DNA from 2 places in the Bacillus sp. FAU18 genome. Region 1 is predicted to be linked to the other one. Evidence: a T-box and tRNA genes for the amino acid it is inferred to sense, from the RefSeq annotation. Region 1 holds a T-box; the other holds one or more tRNA genes.

What was found. The T-box of region 1 lies ahead of thrS (threonine--tRNA ligase). A T-box ahead of a tRNA ligase gene usually reads a tRNA of that ligase, here a tRNA-Thr.
Region 2: it has a tRNA-Thr gene. The T-box ahead of thrS (threonine--tRNA ligase) is inferred to sense a tRNA for this amino acid. The anticodon was not compared.

Annotation. Positions count from the first base shown of each region.
Region 1 covers NZ_JBVYHZ010000004.1:1,741,706-1,752,902, reverse strand. The annotation lists gene AC0OMU_RS20095 (carboxylate/amino acid/amine transporter) at 1-841, shown strand, start outside; gene rsfA (prespore-specific transcription regulator RsfA) at 985-1,761, opposite strand; gene AC0OMU_RS20085 (YuzB family protein) at 1,975-2,199, shown strand; gene AC0OMU_RS20080 (HD domain-containing protein) at 2,358-3,659, shown strand; gene AC0OMU_RS20075 (YwgA family protein) at 3,695-4,195, shown strand; gene AC0OMU_RS20070 (Rrf2 family transcriptional regulator) at 4,307-4,777, shown strand; gene AC0OMU_RS20065 (MFS transporter) at 4,777-6,186, shown strand; T-box leader at 6,233-6,461, shown strand; T-box leader at 6,495-6,716, shown strand; T-box leader at 6,748-6,969, shown strand; gene thrS (threonine--tRNA ligase) at 7,023-8,939, shown strand; gene AC0OMU_RS20055 (MarR family transcriptional regulator) at 9,059-9,478, shown strand; gene AC0OMU_RS20050 (2-hydroxymuconate tautomerase) at 9,521-9,709, opposite strand; gene AC0OMU_RS20045 (site-2 protease family protein) at 9,818-10,477, shown strand; gene AC0OMU_RS20040 (YwhD family protein) at 10,459-11,010, shown strand.
Region 2 covers NZ_JBVYHZ010000004.1:977,398-988,594, reverse strand. The annotation lists rRNA gene AC0OMU_RS16190 (23S ribosomal RNA) at 1-2,669, shown strand, start outside; rRNA gene rrf (5S ribosomal RNA) at 2,725-2,840, shown strand; tRNA gene AC0OMU_RS16180 (tRNA-Val) at 2,863-2,938, shown strand; tRNA gene AC0OMU_RS16175 (tRNA-Thr) at 2,971-3,046, shown strand; tRNA gene AC0OMU_RS16170 (tRNA-Lys) at 3,084-3,159, shown strand; tRNA gene AC0OMU_RS16165 (tRNA-Leu) at 3,170-3,256, shown strand; tRNA gene AC0OMU_RS16160 (tRNA-Gly) at 3,262-3,336, shown strand; tRNA gene AC0OMU_RS16155 (tRNA-Leu) at 3,351-3,436, shown strand; tRNA gene AC0OMU_RS16150 (tRNA-Arg) at 3,446-3,522, shown strand; tRNA gene AC0OMU_RS16145 (tRNA-Pro) at 3,538-3,614, shown strand; tRNA gene AC0OMU_RS16140 (tRNA-Ala) at 3,620-3,692, shown strand; tRNA gene AC0OMU_RS16135 (tRNA-Met) at 3,713-3,789, shown strand; tRNA gene AC0OMU_RS16130 (tRNA-Ile) at 3,792-3,868, shown strand; tRNA gene AC0OMU_RS16125 (tRNA-Ser) at 3,875-3,967, shown strand; tRNA gene AC0OMU_RS16120 (tRNA-Met) at 3,985-4,061, shown strand; tRNA gene AC0OMU_RS16115 (tRNA-Asp) at 4,073-4,149, shown strand; tRNA gene AC0OMU_RS16110 (tRNA-Phe) at 4,162-4,237, shown strand; tRNA gene AC0OMU_RS16105 (tRNA-His) at 4,255-4,330, shown strand; tRNA gene AC0OMU_RS16100 (tRNA-Gly) at 4,341-4,414, shown strand; tRNA gene AC0OMU_RS16095 (tRNA-Ile) at 4,430-4,506, shown strand; tRNA gene AC0OMU_RS16090 (tRNA-Asn) at 4,519-4,593, shown strand; tRNA gene AC0OMU_RS16085 (tRNA-Ser) at 4,597-4,687, shown strand; tRNA gene AC0OMU_RS16080 (tRNA-Glu) at 4,713-4,784, shown strand; gene glgB (1,4-alpha-glucan branching enzyme) at 5,016-6,899, shown strand; gene AC0OMU_RS16070 (glucose-1-phosphate adenylyltransferase) at 6,896-8,038, shown strand; gene glgD (glucose-1-phosphate adenylyltransferase subunit GlgD) at 8,062-9,093, shown strand; gene glgA (glycogen synthase GlgA) at 9,090-10,544, shown strand; gene glgP (glycogen phosphorylase GlgP) at 10,531-11,197, shown strand, end outside.

The DNA.
Region 1 (11,197 bases):
GGGGACCACGGGAACCGTTCAGGCGTTGGCTCCAGAAAGCGCCACACCGCTGGCATTTGGAGCGTTCAGGTTATTAATAGGAGGAAGCGCCATGCTGCTTGCGGTTTGGATCAGCCGGGAGCTTCACGTGAAAAATTGGTCATGGCCGCTCGTATTTTTAGCCGCTGTTTGTATGGCGTGTTACCAGCCGCTGTTTTTCACAGCTGTTAAAGAAACGGGAATTGCGGTGGGAACTGTGATTGCCATCGGCAGTGCGCCTATCATTGCCGGGACCCTCGAGTGGGCCGTATTGAAGAAACGCCCGCGAAACTCCTGGTGGATTGCGACTGTGCTGGCTTTAGCGGGTTGCTGGCTTCTGTTTTCCGACAGTTCCAATGTTCGGATTGATGTGGCTGGTGTTCTTATGGCGCTTGGAGCTGGTGCTTCTTTTGCGGGCTATACGCTCATCAGTAAAGCGATGATGATAACCCAGCCTCCGCGAGCGACCTCCGCTGTTGTCTTTATGATCAGCGCCATCTTGCTGACGCCGCTACTATGGCAGTCAGATATCTCGTGGATATTGACCCCTAGAGGACTGGGAACAAGCCTTTACATCGGGTTAATTGCAACATGCTCCGCATACTTTTTGTTTGCGAAAGGGCTTACAGGGGTTCCGGCTTCGGCGGCGGTCACGCTGTCTTTAGCTGAACCGCTGACGGCTTCATTGCTTGGCGTGTTTTTCATAGGGGAAATGCTTTCGCCTTCCTCGTGGCTGGGCATTGCGCTTATGATGCTGGGTCTTTTGGTCATTTCTGCTGCGCCTCGGAAACAAAAAACGGCCGAGGCAGCTCACATGTCTTAATAGATTCACATAAGCTTGGCCTCATTTTACAAGAATAGCTGATCCGGCTGCAAAATGAGGGAATTCTCTTTTCTCAATAGAAAAGGGAATTTTGCACATGGCGAAAATCCCAAAACAGCTGCCCGTTTTGGGATTTTTCTATGTCATTCCGCTAATTTTTCTAAATTGCCGTTCCGGTCCATTTTGAAGGACGGAGAGGCATGTTCATCTTCTTCAAATAAAACTAGCTTTCTGGCTCTGTTCATAATTTTCACCAAGGTTTCATAATCTTCTTGGATCGTTTTTTGGTCTTTTTCAAGCTTTTGAACTTCTGCCTCAAGCTGCTCTGTTTTGTTTTGCAATTCCTGATTTTCTTTCTTTAAACGCTCGTTTTCCATTTTTAATGCTGATGATTGCTCGTTATTGCCTTCGTAATTCTGAAGGAAGCGGATCACATCATTCATCGTCATCTCAGGCGCAGCTGCAGGCGTTTGAGGAGACAATAAGTGTGATAGACTAGCTAACTCTTCCTTAAAGCTCTCATCAACAAAAGGCATATGTTCGCCAGACATTAAAGGTTGCTCATTTTCGACAGATGGTGTTTCCGTTTTAACCGGCTCTTCTGCAGCGGTTTCTTGAGTGATTTCAGGATCAACGGCAGGAGGCTGATATAATAATCTTTTTTTCGCAGGCTGCCCGTTTCCGAGCGCTCTCATCCGCTGCTTTCGTTGTTTCTTCGCAAGCTGAAGCGCTTTTTCATATTGATGGCGGACCACTGCGTTCCATCTGAATCCGCAGGCTGCGGATGTCCGGTTTAATTTATCGCCGACTTCTTCAAAGGCGTTCAGCTGAGTGCTGCCCTCCCTCACATGCCGAAGCACTGTTTCGGCTAAAAGCAGATCGTTTTCCTCTGACCAAGCGTCTTGTCGCTGTTTTGTCATTTATCTCAACTCCCATTTTTCTTTTCATGGTATTAGAATGTCCAGGTTGGAAAATATTTATACAAATTGGCTGAAAGAATAGGAGATACGAAGGATGGAGCGGCTTGCAGGAACAGTCGAATCCTTGTAAAATGAAGAGTGATGTGATTTTTTTTTAAAACGATTTTAGGTTATTCACATAGATGAACATAGAAATGAAGGGAAGCGTACGTCATGGCTAATGAATTTCGAGTGTGTGATGATTGCCAAGCCACTAATATCAAAACATTGCTGCCGCGTTTGAAAGAAGTGGACCCGGACGCAAAGGTTGAGGTAGGATGCCAATCTTATTGCGGGCCCGGACGGAAAAAATCATTTGCTTTTGTGAACAATCGCCCGCTGTCAGCTCCGACAGAGGATGAGCTGATTGACAAAGTAAAAAAGAAAATAAAAAAGTAAACATATTTTTTCTTAGCCTCGGCCCTCAGGTCAGGCTTTTTTGCTTCACAAGATGTGTTTTTCATGAAGATGGAACAAATCGCCGGGCAAATTCAAGGATGTTTTCAAAGAATAGAGTCGATATAATAGAAACACGGCTAAAAAAAGAGGTAATGACGATGGCGTATCCAAATGGAAAATTATCAGAAGAAAAAGTGTTTAAAGATCCGGTGCACCGCTATGTTCATGTTCGGGACAAGCTGATATGGGATTTAATCGGAACCCGTGAATTTCAGCGTCTCCGCAGAATTAAGCAGCTCGGCACGACCTATTTGACGTTCCATGGGGCTGAGCACAGCCGGTTCAACCATTCTCTCGGTGTCTATGAAATTGTCAGAAGAATGGTTGATGACGTCTTTAAAGGCCGCCCTGAATGGGATGACAGTGAGCGCGAACTCTGTTTGGCCGCGGCGCTGCTTCATGACCTCGGGCACGGGCCGTTCTCGCATTCATTTGAAAAGGTCTTTCACCTTGACCACGAGGATTTTACAAGAGATATCATTTTGGGAGACACGGAGGTTAATCAGGTGCTCAGAAAGGTGAGCCCGGGTTTCCCTCAGGATGTTGCAGAAGTCATTGCCAAAACATATAAAAACAAGCAAGTGGTCAGCCTGATTTCGAGTCAGATTGACGCAGACCGCATGGATTACCTCCAGCGCGACGCATATTATACGGGCGTCAGCTACGGCCATTTTGATATGGAGCGGATTCTTCGGGTGATGCGGCCGCGCGAGGATCAGATCGTCATTAAAGAAAGCGGAATGCACGCTGTCGAAGACTATATCATGAGCCGTTACCAAATGTACTGGCAGGTCTACTTCCATCCTGTGACTAGAAGTGCAGAGGTTATTTTAACGAAGATTCTTCACAGGGCGAAGCAGCTGCACGATGAAGGCTATGTCTTCACTCACGCTCCGGTTCATTTCTATTCTATTTTTGAAGGGAAATTGACACTGGAGGATTATGTAAAGCTGGATGAATCTATTATTTTGTATTACTTCCAGGCCTGGGAGGAGGAAGAAGACGCGATTTTATCCGACTTGTGCCGCAGATTCATTAACCGCCAGCTGTTCCAATACGTTGAATTCAATCCGAATGAAGAAATGTCGGCTTATTTTGAGCTGACCTCATTGTTCAAAGAGGCGGGAATCGATCCGAGCTATTATTTGGTCGTTGATTCTTCATCAGATCTGCCATACGATTTTTACCGACCGGGAGAGGAAGAGGAGCGTCTGCCGATCCATCTCTTGACGCAAAACGGCCAAATTAAAGAGCTGTCCAGGCAGTCGGCTATTGTGGAATCCATCTCAGGTAAACGGCGGACGGACCACAAGCTTTACTATCCAAAGGACTTGATTTGTGACGGCTCTAAACATCCGGAAGCGAAAATGAAAATCCGGCAGCTGCTGGGACTGACATAGAAATTGGAAAGAAGGAAAAAGGAGATGTCGGGAATTTGTTGAAAGAACATGCAAAACTGATGAAGGTGTTCTCGGATTCTGGAGAAATCATCGGGCGAAAGAAGCTGCAGAAAATGATTTATATCGCCAAGAAAATGCAGTTTCCTTTCTATGAGAAATATGATTTTCACTTTTACGGACCATATTCAGAGGAACTGACGCTCCAGATTGAAGAGCTGTGCAACCTTGGATTTCTGCATGAGGTGAAGGAAAAAAAGGGCGGCTACTTTCAATACCGGTATTCGCTGACTGAGACAGGCTCCGCATTTTTAGACCATGCTGATCTGGACATGCCGGATATGAAAGGCTATATTGACAGTGTAAACAGCCGTTCATCACGGTTTTTAGAGCTTGTTTCCACGATCCTTTACTTTGACGGGCTTGAGGATGAGGAAAAGAAAGAAAAAGTCTTTACCATCAAAAGCAAGCAAAAATATACAAATGAAGAATATGACGAAGCGCTTCAATACATAGAGGAACTGAAGCAGATTTGTTAACCATACCAAGCAAAAGAAATGATCCGTTTCTTTTGCTTTTTTTATTGACAAAATCTGCTAAGAGATTCATTATGGATAATAGTTATCCATAATGAATCAGGAGTGAATAGGATGAAAATGAAATCAGGAATGGAGCAGGCGGTTTCTGTGCTGCTGTTACTGTCACGGCTGCCGGTACAGGCTTCTTTGACGTCAGAGGCTATAAGCCAGCGATTGCGTGTGTCTCCGTCTTACTTGAAGAAGCTGATGAGAACATTAGTTCAAGCCGGTTTGGCAGAATCCTTACCAGGGACGAAGGGCGGTTTTACCCTGACGAAGCCTTTGGCGGACATTACGCTTTATGATGTTTATCAAGCGGTTGAAGGCAGAGGTTCGATGTATCAGGGGAAAGGCCTGCTGCAATCTGTATTTGAGGGAGAAAGTCACTGTGTGCTGGAGACAGTCATGGGGGAAATCGAGGATAAATGGGCCAATCTCATGAGAGAAGAATCCTTGCAGCATGTCATGGACAGAGTCGGGGAATTGTATGATCTTGAAAAAATAGATGATTGGGTAATCAAGCAAGTGAAAGGGCAATTGTAATGAAAAATAGCGGATCTTTACACAAAACAGATTCATCTACAGGAATATCTGTACTGATCGTGCTCGCACTTGGTTTCCTCATGGCAACTCTTGATGTGACCGTTGTGAATGTGGCGATGGCGGATATGAAAAACACTCTTTCAATGTCACTTTCAGGTGTAACATGGGTTGTGGACGGGTACATTCTTACTTTTGCGTCGCTTCTGCTGGCGGGCGGAGCCTTGGCTGACCGTTTCGGCTCGAAGACGATCTATATCTTAGGTCTAGCCGTTTTTGTTCTGGCCTCCTGTGTATGCGCTGCATCTATAAATGGGCAGATGCTGATTGCCGGACGTCTCATACAGGGAATTGGAGCAGCTTTGTTTATGCCAAGCTCACTCAGCCTTTTGGCTGCCTCTTATCCTGATGAGCGGGTGCGGGCGAGAATGTTTGGGCTGTGGGCCGCGCTTGTTTCCGCCGCTTCAGGCCTTGGGCCCTTTATCGGGGGAGTGCTGGTACAGTTGGCGGGCTGGCAGAGTATTTTTCTGATCAATGTGCCAATAGGGGCTGCTGCGCTCATTTCAGCTTACCGAATCCTCAGCCGCGTTCCGGGAAAAAGCAGCCGCGTGAACATCGTTGGGCATCTGCTTGGCATGATGGCTCTCGGGTTTCTTTCCTATGCTTTGATACAGGGGCCTTCAGTGGGCTGGCGCTCGCCAGTGATTCTTGTAGCATTTACTGCAGCGATTTTGGCATTTGTGCTGTTTTTGCTGCGGGAAATTTCTGCAAAAGCACCCATCCTGCCGGCGTCCTTATACAAAAGCGGCCGCTTCTCAGCTGCCCAATTTATCGGGTTTTTGCTGAATTTCGCCCTTTTTGGCGGCATGTTTATGCTCAGCCTTTTTTTGCAGGAAGCAGGAGGCGCAAGTTCCTTTATGGCTGGAGTGGAGCTGCTGCCGATGATGGCGGTCTTCGTGATCGGCAATCTGCTGTTTGCCCGTCTGGCGAATCGGTTTGAAGCCGGGCAGCTTATGTTTGTATCAATGGCGGTCAGCTGTATCATTGCATTGCTGTTGTTTGTGCTGATTTCTCCGGATTTTCCTTATTGGCAGCTGGCGGTATTGATGTCTGTTATGAACCTCTGTACCGGTATTACAGTTCCTGCCATGACAACTGTGATCATGCAGGCTGCCGGGCAAAGACATGCGAATATCGCCGGTGCGGCGTTAAATACAAACCGGCAAATCGGAGCCTTGGTCGGCGTAGCGATAACCGGGGTGATTATTCATCTGTCCGCCACTTGGTATGCCGGTGCCGGGTTTACGTTTTTGATGATGGGAGCGGCATACAGCCTCGCTGCATTGCTTGTATGGCTGTTTCTGGTTGCCCATAACGGAACTGTTGCGTCAGAAAAAAATGTAAATCACTGATTGCGCTTTGTGGGAATATATAGTAAGATATAAAAAATTATTGAAACAACAGGCACTGATAAGGACACGAGATGCTTTTTACGGTTTCCAGAGAGGGAAGGACAGCTGAGATCTTCCTAACGCAGGGAAAGCAGCTTACCGCCTTTGAGCCGTATCGGGGAAAACAAGTATCTGATACCGTCATGCTGCGTTACAGCATCTTCAAGCCGATCACCATGTGTAATTGATCGGGAATTTGGGTGGAACCACGGATGATCAACACATTCGTCCCTTTTAGAGGGATGGGTGTGTTTTTTTATATGAACTACATAAATGCGTTGAAAAGGACACGAATGATAGTTACGGTTTTCAGAGAGGGAAGGAAAGGTGAGAGCTTCCCAGCTTAGGAATATCATTTACCGCCTTGGAGCAGCATTGGGGAACTGAAGTATCCAATGCCGTCTATGCTGCGTTACAGCACCGAGCCGACAATATAGTATTTGTCGGGAACTTGGGTGGAACCACGGGTTAATCACACACTCGTCCCTATCTGTGGGACGGGTGTGTTTTTTTATGAATTGAATACATGCGATGAAAAGGACACGAATGATAGTTACGGTTTTCAGAGAGGGAAGGAAAGGTGAGAGCTTCCCAGCTTAGGAATATCATTTACCGCCTTGGAGCAGCATTGGGGAACTGAAGTATCCAATGCCGTCTATGCTGCGTTACAGCACCGAGCCGACAACATAGTATTTGTCGGGAACTTGGGTGGAACCACGGGTTAATCACACACTCGTCCCTATCTGCGGGACGGGTGTGTTTTTTTATATACAACAATGAATAAGGAGTGTTCTAAAATGAGTAAACATGTACACATTCAGCTTCCGGACGGACAGATCCAGGAATATCCGAAAGGCATCACAATCAAAGAAGCGGCTGGTTCTATCAGTTCCAGTCTGCAAAAGAAAGCGGCCGCAGGTCAGGTCAACGGCAAGCTTGTTGATCTCAGTTTCAAGCTGGAGGAAGATGCTGAGCTTTCGATTGTCACACTCGATTCACAAGAAGGCTTGCAGGTGCTTCGCCACACAACAGCGCACGTGCTGGCCCAAGCAGTAAAACGGCTGTACGGCGAAGTGTCATTGGGGGTAGGGCCTGTGATTTTAGACGGCTTCTACTATGACATGAAGCTGGGGAAAAGCTTGGCATCAGGAGACTTAGAGGCCATCGAAAAAGAAATGAAAAACATAATAAATGAAAACCTTGAAATCAAACGTATGGAGGTTTCTTACGAAGAGGCTGAAGAGCTGTTTGCACAAAAAGACGAGCGGCTCAAGCTTGAGATTTTAAAGGATATTCCGCGTGGGGAGGATATCACACTGTACCAGCAAGGGGAATTCGTTGACCTGTGCCGCGGGCCGCACCTCCCTTCTACAGGAATGATCAAGGCGTTCAAACTGACAAGAGTATCAGGCGCTTATTGGCGCGGAGACAGCAAAAATGAAGTCCTGCAGCGGGTGTACGGGGTTGCGTTTCAAAAGAAAAAAGATTTGGATGCGCACCTGCATATGCTGGAAGAAGCGGCAAAACGAGACCATCGCAAGCTCGGCAAACAGTTAGGGCTGTTTATGTTTTCTGAAGAAGCGCCGGGGATGCCGTTTTATTTGCCGAAAGGGCAGATTGTCCGCAATGAGCTGGAGCGCTTCTCGCGTGAGCTGCAAACAAATGCCGGCTACGATGAGGTGCGTACGCCGTTTATGATGAATCAGCGGTTATGGGAGCAGTCAGGCCATTGGGACCATTATCGCGACAATATGTACTTTTCAGAAGTGGATGATACAAGGTTCGCAATGAAGCCGATGAATTGTCCCGGCCATATGCTCATTTTTAAAAACAGCCTGTATTCTTATCGGGATCTGCCGATTCGCATGGCGGAATTCGGACAGGTGCACCGCCATGAATACAGCGGCGCTTTAAACGGAATGCTTCGCGTTCGGACGTTCTGTCAGGATGACGCCCATATTTTCGTTCGGGAGGATCAGATTGAGAGTGAGATCAAAGAAGCGATTCGGCTGATTGATGAGGTATATCGGACATTTGGTTTCGAGTATTCAGTTGAGCTTTCGACTCGCCCGGAGGATTCATTAGGCGATGACAGCCTTTGGGAAGCGTCGGAATGTGCCTTAGCACGCGTCCTTGAGGAGCTTGGCCTCTCTTATGAGATCAATGAAGGTGATGGGGCGTTTTACGGGCCGAAAATTGATTTCCACATAAAAGATGCCCTGAAACGGAGCCACCAATGCGCGACAATTCAGCTTGATTTTCAAATGCCGGAAAAATTTGATTTAACATATATCAACGAACTCAATGAGAAGGTTCGTCCCGTTGTCATCCACAGAGCGGTTTTCGGCTCAATCGACCGTTTCTTCGGCATTTTGATCGAGCATTACGGCGGGGCTTTTCCAGTCTGGCTCGCACCGCTCCAGGTTCAAATCATACCGGTTTCGCACGTTCACTTAGACTATTGCAGAAAAGTGCAGGCGGAGCTGAAGCAGGTGGGGATAAGAGCCGGCATTGATGAGCGCAATGAGAAGCTGGGCTATAAAATCAGAGAATCGCAGGTGCAGAAAATCCCGTACGTGCTGGTGCTTGGAGATCATGAGGAGCAGGAGGATGCGGTAAACGTCCGCCGATTCGGACATCAGCAGAATGAACATGTTCCTTTTCAGACATTCAAAGATAAGCTTGTGAAACAGGTGGAAAATCGAGGCATGTAGGATAAAAGCTGTGAATTCACATTTTGCTTTTTTGACTTTCCCTATTCGGAATCAGTAAAATAATAAGTAAATCATATCGTTCGTATGTTATGAATGCATCTCGAAATGGGGAAATTGACATGGACCATGACAAACTGGAAGCAAATTTGCTGGATCACGCACTTACAAAATATTTGAAAAGCACGAAGCAATTAGATGAAGCCACCGTTCCGAAACACGTGAATAATGTAAGAGGGTTTATTCTGCGGATCATATACAGACATGGGAGCTGCACCATAAAGGATATTTTGAAGGAGGTCACACTGTCTCCCTCTGCCACGACCACAGCTCTGAATCATTTAGAGCAGGAAGGGTTTATTGAGAGATCCAGAAATAACAATGACCGCCGCACTGTATGGATTACGCTTTCTGAATCGGGCCGGGGAGCGGCTGAACAAATGATCGAAAACCGCCAGCAGCTGATTGACGGCATGTTTGAACGTTTAACAGCCGAAGAGAAAGAGACGTTCTTGGCGATTATTGCGAAGCTGGCTCAATAGGGATAATAAAAGCCGGTGCGCGAAGCGCCGGCTTTATAGAGATTATTCCATATCGCTCAGGCGTTTGCCTGCGACGGCATAATGGTCTTTTCTCATTTCTTCTATAAAGACAACAATTTTTTCTTCAGAAGCACCGGTTGTTTCCTTTACGGCTTCTGTTACTTTCTCGACAAGATTGCGTTTTTGCTCGTCTGTACGGCCTTCGAGCATTTTGACAGTTACGTATGGCATGGGTGCTGAATCCTCCTTTATCTCGTTTCCTCTCTTTAGAAAAAGAGGCTTCTTATAGTATACTGAATAAAGTAAATTCTTGCATTTTGAGAAAGAGGGATATCTCACTTGGACCGTTTCTTATATTATCCGTTATCTTTAATGCCATACCTCGTCATCACGCTAATTGTGTCGTTTACGATGCACGAGCTTGCCCACGCTTATGTCGCATACAAATTCGGTGACGATACGGCGAAAAAACAAGGAAGACTGACGCTGAATCCCATTAAACACCTTGATCCGTTCGGAACCATTTTGATTTTGGTGGCCGGCTTCGGGTGGGCGCGCCCCATTCCCGTGAATCGCCGCTTCTTTAAGAAACCCCGGCTTGCCGGTGTGCTCGTATCTATAGCCGGGCCCGTCAGTAACCTGATTCTTGCGTTTATTGGTTTCTTTTTGTTAGTGTTGATGCATGCGTACGGAATGGAAATGCTTGCGGCGTTCAGCACGGGGCTGGATCAGTTTTTTTCTATTTGGATACAGCTGAATCTTGTCTTGTTTTTATTTAATCTGCTGCCGCTTCCTCCGCTCGATGGCTATCGAATTATAGAAGATCTCGTTCCGCCGGGCGTGCGTGCCAAAATGACGCAGGCGGAGAGCTACGGCTTTATCGTATTTTTGGTGCTGTTTGTGACACCGCTCGGATCTTACGTGCTGTGGCCGATGCTCAATGCAGGAAGAGATTCGATTTTAAAGCTGTTTTCAGCGATATTTCAACCGCTTTTGTAGGAGGTAGAACTTCATGGAAGAAAAAAAAGAAAAAATCAATCGGGTTTAATATTATCAAAAGTGATCCGACAGACGGACACGGTGGTTTTGGCGTAGGGGCACTCAGCCTTGATAACATTTCTCCCGTATTCGTTGATGTAGAGGAAAAAGAAGCGTTCGTAGACATCGGCGCCATGCATGCCCGCAGCACCGTTGAAAAAGGAATTAAATTTCTCCCGAATAAAGAAGAAGTTCCGAACGGAAAACCATACTGGCTTGTGTGGGTAACGATTGACAGAAAAGAAGAGGGGCCTTATTACGCTGGTGTGACAGCCTGTGAAATGACGGTCGACAGAAGCATCAGAAGAGGCTACAAGTCGCTGCCTGAGCATGTGAATTTGATGGATAAATCCATGAAACGGAAAATCATCGTTGATAAAATGGACGACAGCTCGAAGCGTGTACTAGGCGAATTTCTGAAAAAGCATGATCAGGGCCTATGGGACCGTTCCTCAGATGAGTTAAAAACGAGCCTGCTTCCGGAAAACAATTAATTTATGAATTTTCTGTGAACTTTTAAAGTATTTGAGATATTTTTCGTAAACATTGAGTAAACTGGTGATACAGAAATAGGACATGGAAAATCCCGAGCCGAAACAAGACTCGGGGTTTTTCATTTTTTAGGGGGATATGAGTCGGCGACTGGGAGATGAAAGCCGGCGTCGAAGAAATAAGAAATTC
Region 2 (11,197 bases), 760 kb from region 1:
ACGGGATCAGCCCAAACCAAGAGGCTTGCCTCTTGGGGTTGTAGGACACTCTGTACGGAGTTACAAAAGAACGAGGTAGATGAAGAGGTCTGGAAAGGCCCGCCATAGGAGGTAACAGCCCTGTAGTCAAAACTTCGTTCTCTCCTGAGTGGATCCTGAGTACGGCGGAACACGTGAAATTCCGTCGGAATCCGGGAGGACCATCTCCCAAGGCTAAATACTCCCTAGTGACCGATAGTGAACCAGTACCGTGAGGGAAAGGTGAAAAGCACCCCGGAAGGGGAGTGAAAGAGATCCTGAAACCGTGTGCCTACAAGTAGTCAGAGCCCGTTAACGGGTGATGGCGTGCCTTTTGTAGAATGAACCGGCGAGTTACGATCCCGTGCAAGGTTAAGCAGAAGATGCGGAGCCGCAGCGAAAGCGAGTCTGAATAGGGCGCATGAGTACGTGGTCGTAGACCCGAAACCAGGTGATCTACCCATGTCCAGGGTGAAGTTCAGGTAACACTGAATGGAGGCCCGAACCCACGCACGTTGAAAAGTGCGGGGATGAGGTGTGGGTAGGGGTGAAATGCCAATCGAACCTGGAGATAGCTGGTTCTCTCCGAAATAGCTTTAGGGCTAGCCTCAAGGTAAGAGTCTTGGAGGTAGAGCACTGATTGGACTAGGGGCCCCTACCGGGTTACCGAATTCAGTCAAACTCCGAATGCCAATGACTTATCCTTGGGAGTCAGACTGCGAGTGATAAGATCCGTAGTCGAAAGGGAAACAGCCCAGACCGCCAGCTAAGGTCCCAAAGTATACGTTAAGTGGAAAAGGATGTGGAGTTGCTTAGACAACCAGGATGTTGGCTTAGAAGCAGCCACCATTTAAAGAGTGCGTAATAGCTCACTGGTCGAGTGACTCTGCGCCGAAAATGTACCGGGGCTAAACGTATCACCGAAGCTGCGGACTGTTCTTCGAACAGTGGTAGGAGAGCGTTCTAAGGGCTGTGAAGCCAGACCGGAAGGACTGGTGGAGCGCTTAGAAGTGAGAATGCCGGTATGAGTAGCGAAAGAGGGGTGAGAATCCCCTCCACCGAATGCCTAAGGTTTCCTGAGGAAGGCTCGTCCGCTCAGGGTTAGTCGGGACCTAAGCCGAGGCCGAAAGGCGTAGGCGATGGACAACAGGTTGATATTCCTGTACCACCTCCTCACCATTTGAGCAATGGGGGGACGCAGGAGGATAGGGTAAGCGCGGTATTGGATATCCGCGTCCAAGCAGTTAGGCTGGGAAATAGGCAAATCCGTTTCCCATAAGGCTGAGCTGTGATGGCGAGCGAAATATAGTAGCGAAGTTCCTGATTCCACACTGCCAAGAAAAGCCTCTAGCGAGGTGAGAGGTGCCCGTACCGCAAACCGACACAGGTAGGCGAGGAGAGAATCCTAAGGTGATCGAGAGAACTCTCGTTAAGGAACTCGGCAAAATGACCCCGTAACTTCGGGAGAAGGGGTGCTCTGTTAGGGTGCAAGCCCGAGAGAGCCGCAGTGAATAGGCCCAGGCGACTGTTTAGCAAAAACACAGGTCTCTGCGAAGCCGTAAGGCGAAGTATAGGGGCTGACGCCTGCCCGGTGCTGGAAGGTTAAGAGGAGCGCTTAGCGTAAGCGAAGGTGCGAATTGAAGCCCCAGTAAACGGCGGCCGTAACTATAACGGTCCTAAGGTAGCGAAATTCCTTGTCGGGTAAGTTCCGACCCGCACGAAAGGCGCAACGATCTGGGCACTGTCTCAACGAGAGACTCGGTGAAATTATAGTACCTGTGAAGATGCAGGTTACCCGCGACAGGACGGAAAGACCCCGTGGAGCTTTACTGCAGCCTGATATTGAATGTTGGTACAGCTTGTACAGGATAGGTAGGAGCCTTGGAAACCGGAGCGCCAGCTTCGGTGGAGGCATCGGTGGGATACTACCCTGGCTGTATTGACCTTCTAACCCGCCGCCCTTATCGGGCGGGGAGACAGTGTCAGGTGGGCAGTTTGACTGGGGCGGTCGCCTCCTAAAAGGTAACGGAGGCGCCCAAAGGTTCCCTCAGAATGGTTGGAAATCATTCGCAGAGTGTAAAGGCACAAGGGAGCTTGACTGCGAGACCTACAAGTCGAGCAGGGACGAAAGTCGGGCTTAGTGATCCGGTGGTTCCGCATGGAAGGGCCATCGCTCAACGGATAAAAGCTACCCCGGGGATAACAGGCTTATCTCCCCCAAGAGTCCACATCGACGGGGAGGTTTGGCACCTCGATGTCGGCTCATCGCATCCTGGGGCTGTAGTCGGTCCCAAGGGTTGGGCTGTTCGCCCATTAAAGCGGTACGCGAGCTGGGTTCAGAACGTCGTGAGACAGTTCGGTCCCTATCCGTCGCGGGCGCAGGAAATTTGAGAGGAGCTGTCCTTAGTACGAGAGGACCGGGATGGACGCACCGCTGGTGTACCAGTTGTTCTGCCAAGGGCATCGCTGGGTAGCTATGTGCGGACGGGATAAGTGCTGAAAGCATCTAAGCATGAAGCCCCCCTCAAGATGAGATTTCCCATTCCGCAAGGAAGTAAGATCCCTGAAAGATGATCAGGTTGATAGGTCTGAGGTGGAAGTGTGGCGACACATGGAGCTGACAGATACTAATCGATCGAGGACTTAACCATACTTTTGAATGATGTCACATCTGTTATCTAGTTTTGAGAGAACACTCTCAATTTGTTTGGTGGCGATAGCGAAGAGGTCACACCCGTTCCCATACCGAACACGGAAGTTAAGCTCTTCAGCGCCGATGGTAGTCGGGGGTTTCCCCCTGTGAGAGTAGGACGCCGCCAAGCAATTGCACGTTAGTGCAATTATGGAGGATTAGCTCAGCTGGGAGAGCATCTGCCTTACAAGCAGAGGGTCGGCGGTTCGAGCCCGTCATCCTCCACCATTTTTCATTATACATATCGGTTTTACATATATGCCGGTGTAGCTCAATTGGTAGAGCAACTGACTTGTAATCAGTAGGTTGGGGGTTCAAGTCCTCTTGCCGGCACCACTTTTATATGATATAATATTCAAGTCTCTTGTAAGAAGAGCCATTAGCTCAGTTGGTAGAGCATCTGACTTTTAATCAGAGGGTCGAAGGTTCGAGTCCTTCATGGCTCACCATTTACATGTTGCGGATGTGGCGGAATTGGCAGACGCGCTAGAATCAGGCTCTAGTGTCTTTACAGACGTGGGGGTTCAAGTCCCTTCATCCGCACCATTTCTGCGGAAGTAGTTCAGTGGTAGAACACCACCTTGCCAAGGTGGGGGTCGCGGGTTCGAATCCCGTCTTCCGCTCCAACTATACCATCCACGCCGGGGTGGTGGAATTGGCAGACACACAGGACTTAAAATCCTGCGGTAGGTGACTACCGTGCCGGTTCAAGTCCGGCCCTCGGCATTAAGTTTTGCGCCCGTAGCTCAATTGGATAGAGCGTTTGACTACGGATCAAAAGGTTAGGGGTTCGACTCCTCTCGGGCGCGCCATGATCTATATGAAATCGGGAAGTAGCTCAGCTTGGTAGAGCACATGGTTTGGGACCATGGGGTCGCAGGTTCGAATCCTGTCTTCCCGACCATTCTTGGGGCCTTAGCTCAGCTGGGAGAGCGCCTGCTTTGCACGCAGGAGGTCAGCGGTTCGATCCCGCTAGGCTCCACTTGGTTTCAAAAAATATTTGGCGGTGTAGCTCAGCTGGCTAGAGCGTACGGTTCATACCCGTGAGGTCGGGGGTTCGATCCCCTCCGCCGCTACCAATGGACCTTTAGCTCAGTTGGTTAGAGCAGACGGCTCATAACCGTCCGGTCGTAGGTTCGAGTCCTACAAGGTCCACCACTATACGGAGGAATACCCAAGTCTGGCTGAAGGGATCGGTCTTGAAAACCGACAGGGGTGTCAAAGCCCGCGGGGGTTCGAATCCCTCTTCCTCCGCCATACATATTCCTAATCATCGCGGGGTGGAGCAGTTCGGTAGCTCGTCGGGCTCATAACCCGAAGGTCGCAGGTTCAAATCCTGCCCCCGCAACCAAATTTTAAAATGGTCCGGTAGTTCAGTTGGTTAGAATGCCTGCCTGTCACGCAGGAGGTCGCGGGTTCGAGTCCCGTCCGGACCGCCATTTAAATACTTAGGCTCGGTAGCTCAGTTGGTAGAGCAACGGACTGAAAATCCGTGTGTCGGCGGTTCGATTCCGTCCCGAGCCACCATTTATCATTATATTTTGGCGGTTGTGGCGAAGTGGTTAACGCACCAGATTGTGGCTCTGGCATTCGTGGGTTCGATTCCCATCAATCGCCCCAAATAAAAATTGCGGGTGTAGTTTAGTGGTAAAACCTCAGCCTTCCAAGCTGATGTCGTGGGTTCGATTCCCATCACCCGCTCCATTTCTATATCGTCATGGGCCTGTAGCTCAGCTGGTTAGAGCGCACGCCTGATAAGCGTGAGGTCGATGGTTCGAGTCCATTCAGGCCCACCATGACTTTTGTATTCCACAGTAGCTCAGTGGTAGAGCTATCGGCTGTTAACCGATCGGTCGCAGGTTCGAATCCTGCCTGTGGAGCCAAATGGAGAAGTACTCAAGTGGCTGAAGAGGCGCCCCTGCTAAGGGTGTAGGTCGTGTAAGCGGCGCGAGGGTTCAAATCCCTCCTTCTCCGCCATATGATTACAGATATAATAATTATCGGCCCGTTGGTCAAGCGGTTAAGACACCGCCCTTTCACGGCGGTAACACGGGTTCGAATCCCGTACGGGTCATCCAGAAGCCTTGCATATCCTGCAAGGTTTTTTTGTTTTCTAAATCATGATATGTCTTAGATTTTGTTCTTTATTTTAAAAACAGACTACAAAAATCTCCATATATTTCGTTTTTCTTCAGAAAATGAAGTTAATTGTCTATAAGTATAAGCGCTTTCAGGAAAGGGCTTTTTTTTATTTCTTCGAATAAATACTATAAATGAAAACTATGATGTCAGAAAGGATGATTACATGGCCGCTGCCAGCCCGACAGCACATGATGTTTATCTTTTTCACGAAGGCAGTCTGTTTAAAAGCTATCAGCTGTTTGGCTCGCATTACCGTGAGCTGAATGGCAAAAGCGGATATGAATTCTGTGTGTGGGCGCCTCATGCGTCGGAAGTACGAGTGGCTGGAGATTTTAACAGCTGGTCTGGAGAAGAGCATGTGATGCACAGAGTGAATGATAATGGCATTTGGACGTTATTTATTCCAGGTATAGGAGAAAAGGAACGATATAAATATGAAATCGTGACGAATAACGGTGAGATCAGGCTGAAGGCAGATCCATACGCTATTTATTCAGAAGTCAGACCAAACACAGCGTCACTTACTTACAATTTGGAAGGGTATAGCTGGCAAGATCAAAAATGGCAAAAAAAACAGAAGGCTAAGATGCTGTATGAAAAACCTGTTTTCATTTATGAACTGCATCTTGGGTCTTGGAAGAAGCATTCTGATGGCAGGCATTATTCCTATAAAGAATTAAGTCAGACGCTTATCCCTTATATCAAGGAGCATGGGTTTACCCATATTGAACTGCTTCCGGTGTATGAGCATCCATATGATCGTTCATGGGGGTACCAAGGAACGGGGTATTACAGCCCGACAAGCAGGTTTGGCACACCGCATGATCTGATGAAGTTTGTTGATGAATGTCATCAACAAAATATCGGAGTCATTTTGGATTGGGTCCCCGGACATTTTTGTAAAGATGCACATGGACTCTATATGTTTGATGGAGAACCGCTTTATGAATACAAAGAAGAACGTGATCGGGAGAACTGGTTATGGGGCACGGCAAACTTTGACCTGGGAAAACCGGAAGTTCATAGTTTTTTAATTTCGAATGCGTTGTACTGGGCGGAATTCTATCATATAGATGGATTTAGGGTTGATGCAGTGGCTAATATCTTGTATTGGCCAAATCAGGATGAACGCCACACGAATCCATATGCTGTTGATTTTTTAAAAAAACTCAATCAAACCATGAGAGAGGCATATCCCCATGTGATGATGATTGCGGAAGATTCTACAGAATGGCCTCAAGTGACAGGTGCCGTTGAGGAAGGGGGGCTTGGTTTTCATTATAAATGGAATATGGGATGGATGAATGACGTACTGAAATACATGGAGACGCCGCCCGAAGAAAGGCGGCATTGTCATCAGCTTATCTCTTTTTCATTACTATATGCGTTTAGTGAGCATTTTGTATTGCCGTTTTCTCATGATGAAGTCGTATACGGAAAAAAATCACTTCTTAATAAAATGCCTGGCGACTACTGGCAGAAATTTGCCCAGTATCGGCTTTTGCTGGGCTATATGACAGTGCATCCCGGAAAGAAATTGATCTTTATGGGATCAGAGTTTGCCCAATTTGATGAATGGAAAGATACAGAACAGCTTGATTGGTTTTTGGACTCCTTCCCCATGCATCAGAAAGCCAGCGTTTTTACGCAAGATCTTCTCCGCTTTTACCAAAAAAGCAAAATCCTTTATGAGCATGACCATCGTGCACAATCGTTTGAATGGATTGATGTCCATAATGACGAACAATCAATCTTTTCTTTTATTCGTTATGGCAAAAAGCACGGTGAGGCGCTTGTCATCATTTGTAATTTTACACCCGTGGTCTATCATCAATATGATGTTGGAGTTCCTTTTTTTACTCAATACATTGAAGTGCTTAACAGTGACAGTGAAACATATGGAGGCTCAGGGCAAATCAACAAAAAGCCGTTATCGGCTAAAAAGGGAGCACTTCATCATAAACCGTGTTATATCACGATGACCATCCCCCCTTACGGCATCTCGATTTTACGGGCGGTTAAAAAAAGAGGAGAGATAAAAAGATGAAAAAACAATGTGTAGCCATGCTCCTTGCCGGCGGGAAGGGCAGCCGTCTCAGCGGATTAACAAAAAATATGGCCAAACCGGCTGTATCTTTCGGGGGAAAATACAGGATTATTGATTTTACCCTAAGCAACTGTTCTAATTCAGGCATAGACACAGTCGGGATTTTAACGCAATATCAGCCGCTTGAGCTGAATTCCTATATTGGGATCGGCAGTGCATGGGACCTGGATAGATATAATGGCGGCGTGACGGTTTTACCCCCTTATGCCGAGTCATCAGAAGTCAAATGGTATAAAGGGACGGCAAGCGCCATTTATGAAAATCTCAATTATTTGAATCAGTATGATCCTGAGTATGTACTGATTTTATCAGGAGATCACATATACAAAATGGACTACGGCAAAATGCTTGATTATCACATTGAAAAGAAAGCAGATGTGACCATCTCTGTCATCGAAGTGGGCTGGGAGGAAGCAAGCCGGTTCGGCATCATGAAGGCCAATCCAGATGGGACGATCACACATTTTGATGAAAAGCCCAAATTCCCTAAGAGCAATCTTGCCTCAATGGGAATTTATATATTCAATTGGCCGCTTTTGAAACAGTATCTTGAGATGGACGATCAAAACCCTTATTCTAGCCACGACTTCGGCAAAGACATTATTCCTCTGCTTTTGGAGGAGAAAAAGAAGCTTTCTGCTTATCCGTTCAAGGGATATTGGAAGGATGTCGGAACGGTGCAGAGCTTGTGGGAAGCCAATATGGATTTGTTAAAAGAGGACTCGGAGCTGAAGCTGTTTGAACGCAAATGGAAAATTTACTCCGTCAATCCAAATCAGCCTCCGCAATTTATTTCATCTGATGCGCAGGTTCAAGACTCGCTTGTGAACGAAGGTTGTGTTGTATATGGAAATGTGTCTCACTCCGTTCTTTTTCAAGGTGTGACTGTCGGTAAGCATACGACTGTTACATCATCCGTCATAATGCCGGATGTGACGATTGGGGAGCATGTAGTCATTGAAAATGCCATCGTTCCTAATGGGATGGTGCTGCCGGATGGCGCAGTGATTCGCTCCGAAAAAGACATTGAAGAGGTGCTGCTCGTTTCAGAGGAATTTGTAGAAAAAGAATTGATTTAATTACTGAAGAGGGGGCAGAGTCAGTGTTCAATAATCAAATGTTAGGTGTTATAGATGAAACCACATATAAGCATTCTCTTCAGGATTTAACAGCACAGCGGTCGCTCGGGGCGATCCCTTTTGCCGGCAGGTACCGTCTGATTGATTTTATGCTTTCCAACATGGTGAATGCGGATATTAGGAGTGTTGCAATTTTTCCGAAGTATCGTTACCGTTCGCTCATGGATCACCTTGGAGCGGGTAAGGAATGGGATTTGCACCGGAAAAAGGACGGCCTCTTTTTTTTCCCGTCTCCCCATCTTCATCACGAATACGATGAATTCGGGTCCTTTCGCCAGTTTTCGGACCATCTAGATTACTTCCACAGAAGCACGCAGCAATATGCTGTTATCTCCAACAGCCATACCGTATGCAACATTCAATTTCAATATGTGCTGAAACGCCATCAGGAGGTTGGCTGCGACGTCACCGAGGTATTTCAGGACGGCCAGTCGCTGCAAATCTATATCATGTCAACAACGCTTTTAAAGGATCTGATCTACGGACATAGCGAAAAAGGCTATAAAACCATTCAGGAGGCTGTTGAAAAGGAATCTTCCGCCCTGACCATTTGCCCATATGAATATTCAGGTTATGCCGCTGTCATTGATTCGGTGGAAAAATATTATACCCACAGTATGGAGCTCATTCAGCCTCGTTTTTGGCAGCAGGTGTTTTTGCCGCAGCAGCCGATCTATACAAAAGTGAAGGATGAGCCGCCTACGAAATACGGAAAGCACAGCACTGTCAAAAACTCTTTGGTGGCAAACGGCTGTGTGCTTGAAGGAGAGGTTGAAAACTGCATTTTGTTCAGGGCGGTCCATGTCGGAAAGGGTACGAAGCTGAAAAACTGTATTATTATGCAAAAAACGCAGATTGGCGAGGATTGTCTTCTTGAGCAGGTCATTTCGGATAAGGACGTTAAAATCGGCAAGGCGACGGAAGCTGCAGGAACAGCTGAGCAGCCGCTTGTATTAAGAAAAGGTTTGGTGCAAGGAGAGCTGATGAATTCTTGAAGATATTATTTGCTGTGTCAGAATGCACCCCATTTGTTAAATCAGGAGGTCTTGCCGATGTAGCAGGTGCTCTGCCAAAGGCACTTGCACGATTAGGCAATGAAGTAGCTGTGATGCTGCCGAAGTACAGCCAAATACCTGAACCGTGGAAAAAGCGTATGAAAAAAAAGGCTGAGTGTACGGTAGCTGTCGGCTGGCGTCAGCAATATTGCGGAATTGAACATATGGCCAAAGATGATGTGAATTATTACTTCATCGACAATGAGTACTATTTCAACAGGGATTCGTTGTACGGGCATTATGATGACGGTGAGCGGTTTGCCTTTTTTTCAAGAGCTGTGCTGGAGGCTGCCAAAGTTGTGAATGTTCCAGCCGATATTGTTCATACTCACGATTGGCATACAGCGATGGTCAATTATTTGCTGAAAGAGGAGTACAGAAAACATCCTTTTTATGAACGGATGAAAAGCGTGCTTACGATCCACAACCTGCAGTTTCAAGGCATATTCCCTCCTGATGTCACACATGACTTGCTGGGTCTTGAGATGGATCATTTTCATTATGAAAGGTTAGAATGCAACGGATTTGTTAATTTTATGAAGGCGGGCATCATTGCGGCTGATCATGTGACAACTGTGAGCCCCACTTACAGAAATGAAATATTGACTCCGTATTATGGTGAGCAGTTGGAACAGGTTTTGCAATATAGGGAAAATGATGTAACCGGCATATTAAATGGCATTGATGATACGTTCTATCAGCCGAAAAGCGATCCTTATATAGAGGCGCAATACGATTCAGGGGATCTTGCATGCAAGTTGGAAAACAAAACGAAGCTTCAGCGGCGGATGGGGCTTCCAGAGAAAAACGATATTCCGCTGATCAGTATGGTGACAAGGCTCACTAAACAAAAGGGGCTTGATCTTGTCCGCAGAATTATGCACGAACTTCTTGAGGAGCAAGACATACAGCTGGTTGTGCTGGGCACAGGAGAACGTGAATTTGAAGATTATTTCCGGTATGCAGAATTTGCTTTTCATGAGAAGTGCCGGGCTTATATCGGGTTTGATGAGCCGCTAGCTCATCAAATTTATGCGGGCTCTGATATGTTTTTGATGCCGTCGAAATTTGAGCCGTGCGGTTTGGGGCAGCTCATTGCTCTTCAATATGGCGCCATTCCGATTGTCAGGGAAACGGGCGGTCTTTACGACACTGTTCGTGCCTATCAGGAGGAAGAGGGAACGGGCAATGGCTTTACGTTTTCCGCCTTTAATGCGCATGATCTGAAATTTACGATTGAACGAGCGCTGTCGTTTTATCGCCAACAGGATGTATGGAAGAGCATCGTGAAGACCGCAATGAATGCAGATTACAGCTGGAGGAAGTCGGCTAAAGAGTATCAGCGTATTTTCGAGCAGGTGACAAGGAGTGGACGGGATGTTCTCGAGTAAAGAACGCTTTGCAGACTTATTTTTAAAGCGTCTGGAAATGACGTGCGGAAAAAGCTTTAAAGATTCTGCCAAGCTGGATCAATATAAAACGTTGGGCAATATGGTCAGAGAGTATATCAGCGCTGATTGGATCGAAACGAATGAAAAAAGCAGATCAAATTCCGGGAAGCAGACATATTATTTATCAATCGAATTTCTGCTCGGTCAGCTCCTTGAGCAAAACTTAATGAATCTTGGTGTTCGTGATGTTGTAGAAGCTGGTTTAAAGGAAATCGGCATCAATTTAGAGGAAATCCTTCAGATAGAGAACGATGCAGGTCTCGGCAACGGCGGGCTTGGCCGCTTGGCCGCTTGCTTTTTAGATTCTCTTGCTTCGTTGAACCTGCCTGGGCATGGGATGGGCATACGCTATAAGCATGGTTTGTTTGAGCAAAAAATTGTAGACGGGCATCAGGTGGAGCTGCCTGAGCAATGGCTGAAAAACGGGAACGTATGGGAAGTAAGGAATGCGGATCAAGCAGTAGACGTGCCGTTTTGGGGCGAAGTCCATATGACAGAAAAAAGCGGGCGCCTGCATTTTCGCCACGAACAAGCCACAATCGTTACCGCTGTTCCTTATGATATCCCGATCATCGGCTATGAAACGGGCACTG